One region of the Afipia carboxidovorans OM5 genome, then DNA from elsewhere that is predicted to be linked to it. Evidence: predicted binding sites of a transcription regulator. Region 1 holds the regulator's gene; each other region holds the start of a gene.
The links. Region 1 encodes LexA, which represses DNA repair genes until DNA is damaged. Its sites were predicted from a motif close to TGTTCNNNNTGTGTTCNG; they were not measured.

Region 2: the regulator LexA is predicted to act here: its motif matches at 2,522-2,539, upstream of OCA5_RS02245 (helicase-related protein).
Region 3: the regulator LexA is predicted to act here: its motif matches at 1,982-1,999, upstream of OCA5_RS05630 (PA0069 family radical SAM protein).

The regions. Positions count from the first base shown of each region.
Region 1 covers NC_015684.1:1,870,673-1,874,840, forward strand. Annotated here, with positions in the region: gene OCA5_RS08710 (NADH:ubiquinone oxidoreductase subunit NDUFA12) at 183-593, shown strand; gene OCA5_RS08715 (DUF2155 domain-containing protein) at 711-1,604, shown strand; gene lexA (transcriptional repressor LexA) at 1,898-2,596, opposite strand; gene OCA5_RS08725 (hypothetical protein) at 2,967-3,263, shown strand; gene OCA5_RS08730 (molybdopterin molybdotransferase MoeA) at 3,290-4,168, opposite strand, start outside.
Region 2 covers NC_015684.1:464,176-468,343, reverse strand. Annotated here, with positions in the region: gene OCA5_RS02245 (helicase-related protein) at 1-2,476, opposite strand, end outside; gene OCA5_RS02240 (DUF3108 domain-containing protein) at 2,727-3,575, opposite strand; gene rpmB (50S ribosomal protein L28) at 3,870-4,163, shown strand.
Region 3 covers NC_015684.1:1,188,628-1,192,795, forward strand. Annotated here, with positions in the region: gene ypfJ (KPN_02809 family neutral zinc metallopeptidase) at 1-858, shown strand, start outside; gene moaB (molybdenum cofactor biosynthesis protein B) at 969-1,526, shown strand; gene OCA5_RS05625 (DUF3551 domain-containing protein) at 1,586-1,906, opposite strand; gene OCA5_RS05630 (PA0069 family radical SAM protein) at 2,021-3,196, shown strand; gene OCA5_RS05635 (GNAT family N-acetyltransferase) at 3,250-3,786, shown strand; gene OCA5_RS05640 (ribonuclease HII) at 3,845-4,168, shown strand, end outside.

The sequences.
Region 1 (4,168 bases):
AAAAGAGTTCCCCAAAGTTGTCGGGAACTTTCTGGCGCTTGTGTGGCATGGTTCCATGACAAAGTGTCCTGTTCAAGCGCTCGTGTTCCGCACTACGGCCTTGCCCGGAGGTATCTGGACAACAGAGAGGGCGGGTGGCATCAAGGGCTCCGCAACGCTCCCTGTTCGGCATGGATTCCCAGATGAAGCTGTTTCTCTTGAGGATTTTTACCTGGTGGAACGGATTCACGTTCGGCACCCAGTTCTGGACCTGGCGCTTCGGCGAGCTGGTCGGGACCGACGAGATGGGCAACCGCTATTACCGGACGCGTGGCGGGAAGATCGATCCGACGCTCGGGATCGAGCGGCGCTGGGTGCTCTATAACGGCTACACCGAATCAACCAAGGTTTCGCCCGACTGGCACGGCTGGCTGCATCACACCGCGGATGTGCCGCCGACCGAAGAGCACTACACGCCGCGGGACTGGCAGAAGCCGCATCGCCCGAACCTGACCGGTACGCCGGCAGCTTATCGCCCTGCAGGCTCGACGCTTGGGAGCGGCCAGCGTCCCAAGGCAACCGGTGACTATCAGGCCTGGACACCGGGAAGCTGAACGAGGCGGGCGACGCGCCCGCCCTTTCGCTGCCGCAATGCCCGTGTTAACCGATGGCCTCGCGCCGCGGGTGTCCGCCGAATGTCGCGAGCCCGAATCGCCCGAGCAGAGCGTGCAATGCTTCGAACCGCCGCCACGATTTCGTTTGCGACACTGATCGCGGCCTCGCTGTTTGCCTTGCCGCCGGCACGCGCGCAGATCGGCAACATCTTTTCCGATCAGCCGCTGCGTCCGCCTGCGGGCCTGTCGCATGGCGATCCCACGCAAGATCCCGACGAAGAGGAAGTCCCGGAAATTCCGCAGGGTCGCCTATTGCCTGCGCCGCAGGCTGCGCGTCCGCTGCCGCCGGGGCAGGGTGCGCCACGCCCCGGAGCGGTGCAGTCCCAACCGCTGGCGCCGCCGCCTGGCAGTGCGACAGCACCGCAGCAGCAGCCTCCCAACGTTGCGGTCAATCCGCCGCCCGGCAACGCGCTGCCGGGACAGAAGCCGCCGGCCGGCAATCCGCAGCAGTCTCCGGCGACGCTGCAGCCCGGCGATGAAATCGTCACCGAGCCACCCGCGATCAAGATCCCGAACAAGAAGGCGGTGTTCTCCGGCCTCGACAAGATCACCGGCCGCATCATCACCTTCGATCAGGATATCGGCGAGACCGTGCAGTTCGGTGCGCTGCGGGTGAAGACGGATGCGTGCTACACGCGCCCCGCGACGGAAGCCGCCAACACCGACGCCTTTGTCGAGGTCGACGAGATCACGCTGCAGAATGAAGTGAAGCGGATTTTCTCCGGCTGGATGTTTGCGGCAAGCCCGGGCCTCCACGCGGTGGAGCATCCGATCTATGACGTGTGGCTGATCGACTGCAAATCACCTGAGCAGCCCGTTACCGCGCAGAACGAGCCGGTGAAGCCCGCACCGCCGCCGCAGCAAACACAGCAGCGGCGTCAGGCACGGCCGCAGCCGGCCCAGCAGCCGCGCCAGCCCGCGCCGCCGCCACCTTTCGGCGGCTATCGCTGATCTAAGCCATCGTTGATTTCGTGCCGCCGCTGACCGCAACGCGCTCGTGCCAGTGCGCGAGAGCTCGCCATAGATTGCGATTTTTTTTTACTTGAGGTGCGCGACCATCGTTGCGCGTGGATTTGATCCGCGCCCGCTCGCCGCATCCAACAGTTACCCTGCAACTCAACTATGAGCGTGCAGAGAGAGTTGGATTGCTTCGTCGCTTACACTTCTCACAATGACAATTCACAGTCGGGCATTCGCGCGCCGACCGCATTCTCAGGCGTTGTGATGTCGCCTCAAGTCTTGGCTCAGTACTTGCGGTACAGTCCGATGAGCTTGCCCTGAATCCGCACGCGGTTCGGCGGCAGGATACGGACTTCGTAGGCGGTGTTGGCGGGCTCGAGCGCAATGGAAGCACCGCGACGGCGGAAGCGCTTCAGCGTCGCTTCCTCCTCGTCGATCAGCGCAACGACGATGTCGCCGGTGTCGGCGTTCTCGCTGCGCTGGATCAGCGCCATGTCGCCGTCGAGAATGCCGGCCTCGACCATCGAATCGCCGCGCACTTCGAGCGCGTAGTGCTCGCCGGCGCCGAGCATGTCGGGCGGCACGCTGATGGTATGGCTGCGGGTCTGCAACGCCTCGATCGGCGTGCCGGCTGCGATGCGACCCATCACCGGCACGGCAACGGGCTGTTCGCCGCTTTCATCAAAGCTCGCCGGGCCGCGCGCCTTGCCGAGGTTGCCTTCGATCACGCTTGGGGTGAAGCCGCGACGGCCGCCGCTGCCAAGTGCGGGCTCGGGCAACTTGATGACTTCGATGGCGCGGGCGCGATTGGCGAGCCGGCGGATGAAGCCACGCTCCTCAAGCGCGGTGATAAGGCGATGAATGCCGGACTTCGAGCGCAGGTCGAGCGCATCCTTCATCTCGTCGAAGGAGGGGGGAATCCCGCTTTCCTTGAGGCGCTCGTTGATGAAGCGCAGCAGTTCGTATTGTTTGCGTGTCAGCATCCGGCCCAGCCCTCAATTCTTGATCTGCCGGGCCTTCAACCCGGTCGTCGCGGCACCTGCCGATGTTCTTGCAGGGTGCTAGACTCACTCGAAACAAATCATGAACATACACTATATGTTCCATACATGTTCCGCAATAGTTAAATTCTTATGAATCTAATCGGCCCAATTTTACAAATTCATGCCGAACGGGCCTTTGCATCGTTCCATCGTGCTGAGGCGGGGCCGGCCAGTTGCGAACTGGATCACGAGCTATTCCGCGCCGGATTGAACGTCTTCTAATTCCAGTCTGGCTTTCTGCGATTGAGCCGCGCGGCACATCATCCTAGGTCTTGCGCGCAACACACTGCGTGCCGGGAGGAGATTGCCGATGGACTATCACAACGAGGAGCCCACGCAGGTCGAGGTCGATCACAACCTGATGGTGACGTTCTGCCGGATGCTCGACAACTCCGCGCTGCCGCCGATGGTGGTGATGCGGATGATGGCATCGGCCCTCGGTGCAATCTATCGTCAAACGTCGAGCGCGCATCAGGCGCAGGAGTGTCCGTGCGGTTGGGTGCCGTTGCCGTCGGATCTCGAGATGCTGCAGGCGGAGATGGAAGCGTCTGCGCGTCGCAGGCCGGTTGCCAATCTTTCGAATATGCAGATCGCCGGACGCGCCTGACGGCGCGTGCGATGCCGCGCGGCGCGTTACGCCGGCAGACGGATCACGTCACAGCGCTCGCCTGCCTGCGCGGCCGGTGCGAGCGGAGGGCGGACCAGCAGAACATCCGCCGCGGAGAGATTGCCGAGCAGCGAACTGTCCTGAAGATTGACGGTAGTCGCAATCGCGACGCCGTTGTCGTTGAGAACGCGCGCCCGCAGATATTCCTGCCGATGATCGTTCGGAGGAAGAGCGTGGCCGAGAATTGCGGTCTCGATGCAGTGGTTGACCTGTGCGCGGCCGAGCATCGCGCGGATCAGCGGCACCGCGAACACGAACGAGCACACGTAAGACGATGACGGATTGCCGGGCAGGCCGATCACGCGCATCGATCCGCAGCGGCCGTGCATCATCGGCTTGCCGGGGCGCAGTGCGATCTTCCAGAACTTGATGTCGGTGCCTTCGGCTTCGAGCGCGGGCTTGACCATGTCGTGATCGCCGACGGAAGCGCCGCCGCTGGTGATGAGGAGGTCGGCTCCCATCTCCTTCGCGCGGCGGATCGCGGCGCAGGTGTCTTCCATTGTATCGTGCGCGATGCCGAGCGAGATCGTCTCCGCGCCGGTGCTGCGCATCAACGCCTGGATCGCATAGGCATTCGAATAAATAATCTGGCCCGGTCCCGTCTGCGAGCCCGGCATCACCAGTTCATCGCCGGTCGCGAGAATGGCGATCTTCGGCTTGCGATGCACCGGCAGTGTCGGATGGTTCATCGAGGCTGCAAGCGAGAGGTCGCGATCAGAGAGGAGGGTGCCACGCCGCAACATCACGTCGCCTTCACGAAAATCGAGGCCGGCTTCGCGGATGTGGCGGGGCTTCGGAGCGGCTTCAGCTAATGTGATAAAATTGTGTTCGCGCTCGACGTCCTC
Region 2 (4,168 bases), 1.4 Mb from region 1:
CCGGCAGCGGCGCACGGCGATCCATACGATAACCGAGCGAACGCAACACCGAGGCGAAGTCCTCACCCGCCGAACCGGTGAGCGAGGTCATCGCCTGCGTCACGGTGAACGAACGGCCGTCGAACGCACCTGCAGGCTTCTCCATGCCGGTGCCGGGCCGCCACGCCAAAGCGGGACGAATGAGATCGGCGAGACGCTCGAGAATATCGACGCGCACCACGCGCTCGCCCGCGAGCCTGTAACCCAGCACGCGATAGGCATCGTTCGACAATGTCTTGTCGGCTGGGAACGAGGTGCGGCCGCTCGCTGCGAGATGCTGCGCGCCGCCGAGCGCGTTCATATCGACATTGTCCTCTTTCAGCGCCCACAACAGCGAGGCGAGCGTGCGCGCGCCGGGCTTGAGCAGCGCCGGGAAGAAGATGTGATAGGCGCCGAAGCGCACGCCGTATTTACGCAAGACGGCGCGTGAGGGCTGATCGAGATCCTTCATCTCGGCCGCAATCTTTGGCCGCTCCAGAACGCCGAGCGCCTCGACGAGCTGGAAGGCAATGCCGCGCGCAATGCCGGTGACGTCCTCGGCCTTGGAGAGCTCGAACATCGGCCCGAGAATTTTTTCGATATGCGTCTTGAGCCAGAGATCGAGCCGCGCCTGCACGGCGTCACGCGAAGCACCGGTGAGGCGCTCATCGGCGATAATGCGGATGCGCGGATGCAGCACCTCGTCGGCGGCGACAAGCTTGCCGACCGCATCGCCGGTCCAGCGCAGCGTGCCGTCGGAGGCAAGCGCGAACTGATCGTCGGCGGCAGCAGAGAGCTTCTCCGCGCGCGCGTCGATTTCCCCGGCCAGCGCCTTCAGTGCAGTCGCCTGCAGCGCCTTCGCTTCCGAGCCTGCCTCAGCGGCATCGGGGGCGAACATAAATCCGTCGAGACGGCCGATGACATGGCCCTCAACAGTGACTTCGCCGGTCTTTCCAATTTCAGTCGTCAGCATCATGTTTTCCCGCAAGCGGCGCATCAATACACTGGTCCGGCGATCAACGAAACGCTCCGTTAGCCTCGAATGCAATGCATCCGACAATTTATCTTCCACCGCACGGGTCGTTTCCTGCCAATGGAGTGGGTCGGACAGCCAGTCCGGCCGGTTTGCGGCAAAGGTCCAGGTCCGGATCTGTGAAATCCGCGCGGACAGGGTGTCGATACCGCCATCCACCCGATCCGCCTGCGCCACCTGCGCCGCAAACCATTGATCCGGAATCCGGCCCTTTCGCATCAGGAACGAGAATAGCGTTGTAACCAGCTCAGCATGTGCCGCCGGTGACAGCTTGCGGTAATCGGGAACCAGGCAGGTTTCCCAGAGCCGTTCGACCGAGGCGGAATCCGTCGCCATATCGCGCACATCTGGGTCGCGCGCGGCGTGTTCCAGCACGCGCTGATCCTCACCAAGCGGCGCGCGCGTCAGCGCCTGATGCTCCGGCGCGAGCGCAAGCGACACCTGCAGCGCCGCGAGCGAGGAAAAGTCGAGCGCCGTATTGCGCCATTGCAGCATCTTCACGCTGTCGAACAGGTGGTTCTGCAGTGCGTTGACGAGTTCGGGCTCGAACGGCGCGCAGCGTCCCGTGGTACCGAACGTGCCGTTGCGCGTGGCACGGCCGGCGCGGCCTGCAATCTGCGCGAATTCTGCAGGCGTCAGGCGACGGAATTGATAACCGTCATATTTATAGTCGGATGCGAAGGCGACATGATCGACATCAAGGTTGAGGCCCATTCCGATGGCGTCGGTCGCGACGAGATAATCGACATCGCCGGACTGGAACATCTCCACCTGCGCATTGCGCGTGCGCGGCGACAACGAGCCCAGCACCACAGCCGCACCGCCGTGCTGGCGGCGGATCAATTCGGCGATTGCGTAAACCTCATCGGCAGAGAAGGCGACGATCGCCGTGCGGCGCGGCTGGCGCGTGATCTTGCGGTCGCCCGCAAATTCCAACAGCGACAGACGCGGCCGCGTCACGATATTGGCGCCGGGCAGAAGCCGCTCGATCAAAGGCCGCATCGTCGCGGCGCCGAGCAGCAGCGTCTCATCGCGGCCGCGCCGGTTGAGAATGCGGTCGGTGAAGACGTGACCCCGCTCAAGATCGGCGGCGATCTGGATTTCATCGACGGCGAGAAACGACACGTCGAGTTCGCGCGGCATCGCCTCGACGGTCGACACCCAGTAGCGCGCATTCGGTGGCTTGATCTTCTCCTCACCGGTGATCAGCGCGACCTGCTCCGCGCCCGCGCGGGCGACGATCTTGTTGTAGACCTCGCGCGCCAGAAGCCGCAGCGGCAAGCCAATCAGGCCGGAGGAATGCGCAAGCATCCGCTCGATCGCAAGATGCGTCTTGCCGGTGTTCGTCGGGCCGAGCACAGCAGTGACACCCGCACCCGGTGCACGATCGCTTCGACTGGAGATTGAAGGGAGCTGGTGTTTCACAATGCGACGCTTTTTCGCTCAGACTCTCTGCGCGATTTTAAGGATTGGAACGAGTCCGGAACGAAAGCGGCCCGAATCGCTGACTCATGTCGTATCTGGCTTCGTTCACCGCAAGATATCGTGCATGCTGACCTATCATGCCACCAGATCGCGGCTGTTGGTGGCGTTTTGAGACCGCTCTGACAAGCGAATTCTTTAATGCACGGAGGACTCCGTTTGGCTCGCGAGTCAAGCCGACCACCGCTCCGATCTAATTGCTTCGCCTCGCGGCCTGCGGCTGCGCGGTGGTGCTGAAATCGGTCGCCATTACCATGCCGAGCCCGAGCGGGGTCGGAATCCGCACCCGCAGCGGCACCAGCACGCGCGTTCCCGCGATCGGAGCGAGGGCAACGTCGATATCCTGCCGCGCGGTGAGATATTTGATCGCCACCCGAGACGGCACATAGCCCGACAGCGGCTTGAAGCTGACCGCGCAGACCACCGCGGGCACCCTGGCGCCGCTTGCAAGCGTCAGCGTCTCCATCGCCTTGAAGGCCAGTTCGAGGTCGTAGCGCATCCGGCCGTCGAAGATGGCCGCTTTGGTCCCGCACGCCTGCGGATTCGGCAGATCCTCGCGGCCGGGCGCAATAAACAGCACTCCGGACATCGGATCGCTGACGCTACGGCGGTGCGCATCCAGCACGGGTATCCGCCCCGCCGTCGGAGGCGGCTCCGGTTCGATGGAAGATGCCGTGATGCGCTCGCCGGTGAAGGCAATGCGGATCGTTTCGTTCTTTTTGCCGTAGAACACCGAGCTCAGATACGTCTCCGGGATGGGCTTCCCGGCCAGCACCCTGCCCTTCACCGAACCCGTGCCGTGGCCGCCACCGATGGCCTTGACGAGGCCCGTGGTGCCGCCGGAGGTGGCGCTCGAAAAGTCCTTATCGCCGACGGTGACGGTCCAATCCCCCTTGCCGATCACGAGCCCGCTGAGCGTTGCCTGATACTTGGCGTCCAGGTGCCCCTGCGCGGCGGCCGGGGCCGCGAGAAAGGAGCTCGCGAGGGACAACGGCAGGGCGCAGAGAAACCCGCCAAGCGCATGCTGGAGACCAAAATTCATCAAATGAAAAACCCCGATCGAAGCGGGCGGCGCGGCCTCAAAACTGGAACCGAGCGGAGCGCCGCGCTGTTTCAAGCCTGATTGTGCCGATTATATGTTGGGAGGCATTTTTACGAAGGGAAGCACTTGGCTTCGTTCATAAAATCGCTATTCTGCCGACGTTTTCGAGCTCTTTGACGGCCCCGCCGCCTTGACGCTTGGCCGCCCTCCGACTATACGTCCGCGGTTCCTGAAATGGACGGTAACAACCCCCGCGCGGGCCTTCTCGGCCCCGGGAGACACAAGGATTTCGCCATGTCACGGCGCTGCGAATTGACGGCCAAGGGGCCGCAGGTCGGCCACAAGGTCAGCCATTCCAACATCAAGTCCAAGCGCCGGTTCTTGCCGAACCTGTGCAACGTCACGTTGATGTCCGAGACCCTCGGCCAGTCGGTGCGGCTGCGCGTGTCCACCAACGCGCTGAAGAGCGTCGACCACAACGGCGGTCTCGATGCCTTCCTGCTCAAGGCCAATATTGCGAACCTTTCGCCCAAGGCGGCTGACCTCAAGCGCCAGATCGAGAAGAAGAAGCTCGCTGCTGCAAGCTAAAGCGC
Region 3 (4,168 bases), 680 kb from region 1:
GGGTTTGGCTTTCCCATGGGCGGTGGGGGCCGGCTCGGCATCGGCACCGTTATCGTTCTCGGCCTGATCGGCTGGGCGGTCGGCATCGACCCCAGGGTGTTGATCGGCGGCGCGGAGATTCTCACCGGCGGCGGGCAGGCGCCGAGCTACCAGACCGACCGGCCGTCATCGCAGGCCAAGCGTGGTGCCCCGACCGACGAGGTCGGCAGTATGATCGCCGGCGTCCTCGGCGAGATCGACGATCGCTGGAGCGAAATCTTCTCGGCCAATGGCCGAACCTATCGCGGCCCGCGCGTCGTCCTGTTCCGTCAGGCGACCAATGGCGGCCAGTGCGGCATGGCGCAATCGGCGATGGGTCCGTTCTACTGCCCGCCGGACCAGCGCATCTATCTCGATACCAGCTTCTTCCGCGAGATCGAGACGCGCTTCAACGGCTGCCAGGGCAGCGCCTGCAAATTTACCGCGGCCTATATCATCGCGCATGAAGCGGGCCACCACGTGCAGAACCTGCTCGGCATTCTCGAAAAGGCGAACGCCCAGCAGCGCCAGGCGCGCAGCAAGGCCGAGGCGAACGCCATTCAGGTGCGGATCGAACTACAGGCCGATTGCCTCTCGGGCGTCTGGGTCAATCGCGAGGAGAAAAAGCGGCCGGGTTTCATCGAGCCGGGTGACATCGACGGCGCGCTGCGCACCGCGGCGGCGATCGGTGACGACACGCTGCAGCGAAAGATGCAGGGCCGCGTGGTGCCGGACTCCTTCACCCACGGCTCGGCCGAGCAGCGCAAGCGCTGGTTCATGACCGGCTATCAGCAGGGCAACATCTCGGCGTGCAACACCTTTGGCGCGGGGAATTTGTGACGTCATTCCGGAGCGCGAGCGCTTGCGAGCGCATCCGGAATCTCACGCCTCATATCAGGATTCCGGATCAGTCCGCTTCGCGGCCTGTCCGGAATGACGGATAAAAGATCATGACCTCTCTCGATGAATCAAAGCCTTTCATTCCTCTCAACATCGCGGTGCTGACCGTCTCGGATTCGCGCTCGTTTGCCGACGACAAGTCCGGTTCGATCCTGGCCGATCGGATCACCGCGGCAGGCCACAAGATGGCTGCGCGTGAGATCGTGACCGACGATATCGAGAAAGTTCAGGCACAGTTGAAACGCTGGATTGCCGATGATGGCATCGACATCGTGGTGACAACGGGCGGCACCGGCTTCACCGGACGCGATATCACGCCCGATGCGGTCGAGCCTTTATTCGACAAGCGTATGGACGGTTTTTCCATCGCCTTCCATATGCTGAGCCACGCCAAGATCGGCACATCGACGATTCAAAGTCGCGTGACGGCGGGTCTTGCGGGCACCACGTTTATCTTCTCGCTGCCGGGCTCGCCCGGTGCCTGTCGTGATGGCTGGGATGGCATTCTCGCCCATCAACTCGATTACCGCACGAATCCGTGTAACTTCGTCGAGATCATGCCGCGGCTCGATGAGCACCTGAAGCGCGGCAAGGCACAGGCGAAGTAATGCGGCCAAAAGCCCTCTCCCGGTAGGAGAGGGCTTTCAATCAGTAAAAAATCTCAGACTTACCAGCGATAGCGCGGCCCGTAATAGCCGCGATCGTAGATCGGGCCGTCATAACGGTTGTAGGCCGAACCGAACTCGACGGATGGCGCGACGAGATAAGCATCTTCGTCACCGAACGGATTGCGCACGCAGGAGCCGCCAACGCCCCGCGATGAAGCCCGGCAGGCGCGGAAGCTGTAATACTCGCAGGACCGATAGGTGTTCGGGCTGTCCTGGTCGGTGAGGCAAACCGTACCAGCCTTGGCGGGCACTGTGCCGACCGTGGTAATGCCCGCGGCGGCGAGGCCCAGTGCCGCTGCTGCCAAAAGATATGTCCGCATTGAATCCTCCTCCTGAAAGCCACCCGGGCGACAACGCGGGTGCTTTGCGAAAGCTCCATGAGGAAAGGCTAAAAATGTTCTTGTTTTGTTCTTAAGAGTAATTATGCTTTTTGCATGAGCAGAGCCACGAGCAGAGTCTTGAGCAAAGCCTTGCAGCCCGCATCTTCACCGCTGCCTCCCGTTCCGGCGGGCGGCATTTCCGACTTCGCCGAAATCGGCGTTGCGATCGACGCCGAGCGTCGCCGCGGCCGCGGCGCGCAGACCAATGCGAGCGGACGTTATGAGCGTGAGGCGCGCGCTGCGTTCGATGACGGCTGGCAGAGCCTCGACGATCTGCCGCCGTTCAAAACCACCATCGCGCTCGATACTGCACGCAAGGTGATCTCCCGCAATGATTCGCCCGACATCGGATTCGATCGCTCGATCAATCCGTATCGCGGCTGTGAGCATGGCTGCGTGTACTGTTTCGCGCGGCCGACCCATGCCTATCTCGGGCTGTCACCCGGTCTCGACTTTGAGAGCAAGCTGTTCGTGAAACCGGATGCACCGATGCTTCTCGAGAAGGAGTTGACGGCACCGGGTTATGAGCCGCGCACGATCGCGATCGGCACCAACACCGATCCCTATCAGCCGATCGAGCGCGAGCACCGCATCATGCGCGGTATTCTCGAGGTGCTGGAGAAGGCTGGCCATCCGGTCGGCATCGTCACCAAGTCGGCGCTGGTCACGCGCGACATCGATATTCTTGCGCGCATGGCGGAGAAAAGTCTTGCCAAGGTCGCAATCTCGGTGACGTCGCTCGATCCGAAACTCGCGCGCGCGATGGAGCCGCGGGCCTCGACACCACCGAAGCGGCTGGAGGCATTGCGGCAACTCTCCGCCGCGGGCATTCCGACGGTGGTGATGACCGCGCCGATCATTCCAGCGCTTAACGATTCGGAGATCGAGCGCATTCTCGATGCCGCCGCCCATGCCGGCGTGCGCGAGGCGAACTACACCGTGTTGCGGCTGCCGCTCGAGGTGCGTGACCTGTTTAGGGAATGGCTGATGGCGCATTACCCGGATCGCTACCGCCATGTGTTTTCGCTGATCCGCGACATGCGCGGCGGCAAGGATTACGACTCGCAGTGGGGCTCGCGGATGAAAGGCACGGGTCCGATAGCGTGGATGATCGGCCGCCGCTTCGAGATTGCCTGCGAGCGGCTCGGACTGAACCGCAAGCGGGTGAAGCTCTCGACTGCGCATTTCGTGCAACCGGCAAAGAGTGGCGAGCAACTCGATTTATTCTAGCGTGCGGCAATGATTTCGGATCATCTTCGCCATGAAATGCGAAACAGGGTCCGATGGGAACGGTGCTGATCACGCCAAGGCTGTTGTTGCGGACTGTCTGTGAGACGGACATTCCATCGCTTCATCAGCGGATTTTCGGCGTGCCCGAGGTGATGCGCTATGTTTTCGCGGGCGGCGAGTTGTCGGCCGGCGAATCTGAAACCTTCATCAAGACAAATTTCAATTTCGGGAATGCGACGACCGGCCTCTCCGTGCTGATGGAGAGAGGTTCGGAAGAGATCATTGGTGCTGCCGGGCTGCTTCCCTGCGATGTACTGGGAGCGGACGACCTGGAGCTGGGCTTCATTCTCGCCAAACAGGCATGGGGACAGGGCTTTGCGCGCGAGATCGGTGAAGGGCAACTCGCTTTCGGGTTTCGCGAAATGGCGCGAAGCCGCCTGCTGGCGCTGGTCCATCCCGACAATGCTGCCTCGCGTCGGGTCATCGAGAAGATCGGCATGACGCATGTGAAGGACCTGACGGTGAGCAATCGCGGCGCGCGGCAGGTTTATATGGTGGACGCCTCCGCATGGGCTGGCCGGGTTGGATAACGGGTAAGATTTCGAGTTCCGGCTTGCGAGGCGACGCGTCTGATCGCACTGTCCGGCCATGAGTCGGACCGGATCTCCTGCGAACGCCAAAGTCGCCGCCAAGGCTGTGGACAAGCCTGCGAAGGTCACGGTTGTGACGCGGCCGAGCTTCCGCCGCGAGCGCGCGCTGATGAAGCAGGGCATCTGGCCGGTTGCGGGCTGCGACGAAGTCGGGCGCGGGCCGCTCGCGGGGCCGGTGGTGGCCGCCGCGGTCATTCTCGATCCCGATCGTATTCCAAAGGGCATCAATGATTCGAAGCGGCTCACGGCGGAGGCGCGTGAGGCGTTGTTCGAGGAAATTTGTGCGACTGCGTTCGTCTCGGTTGCAGCGGCGCCGCCGTGG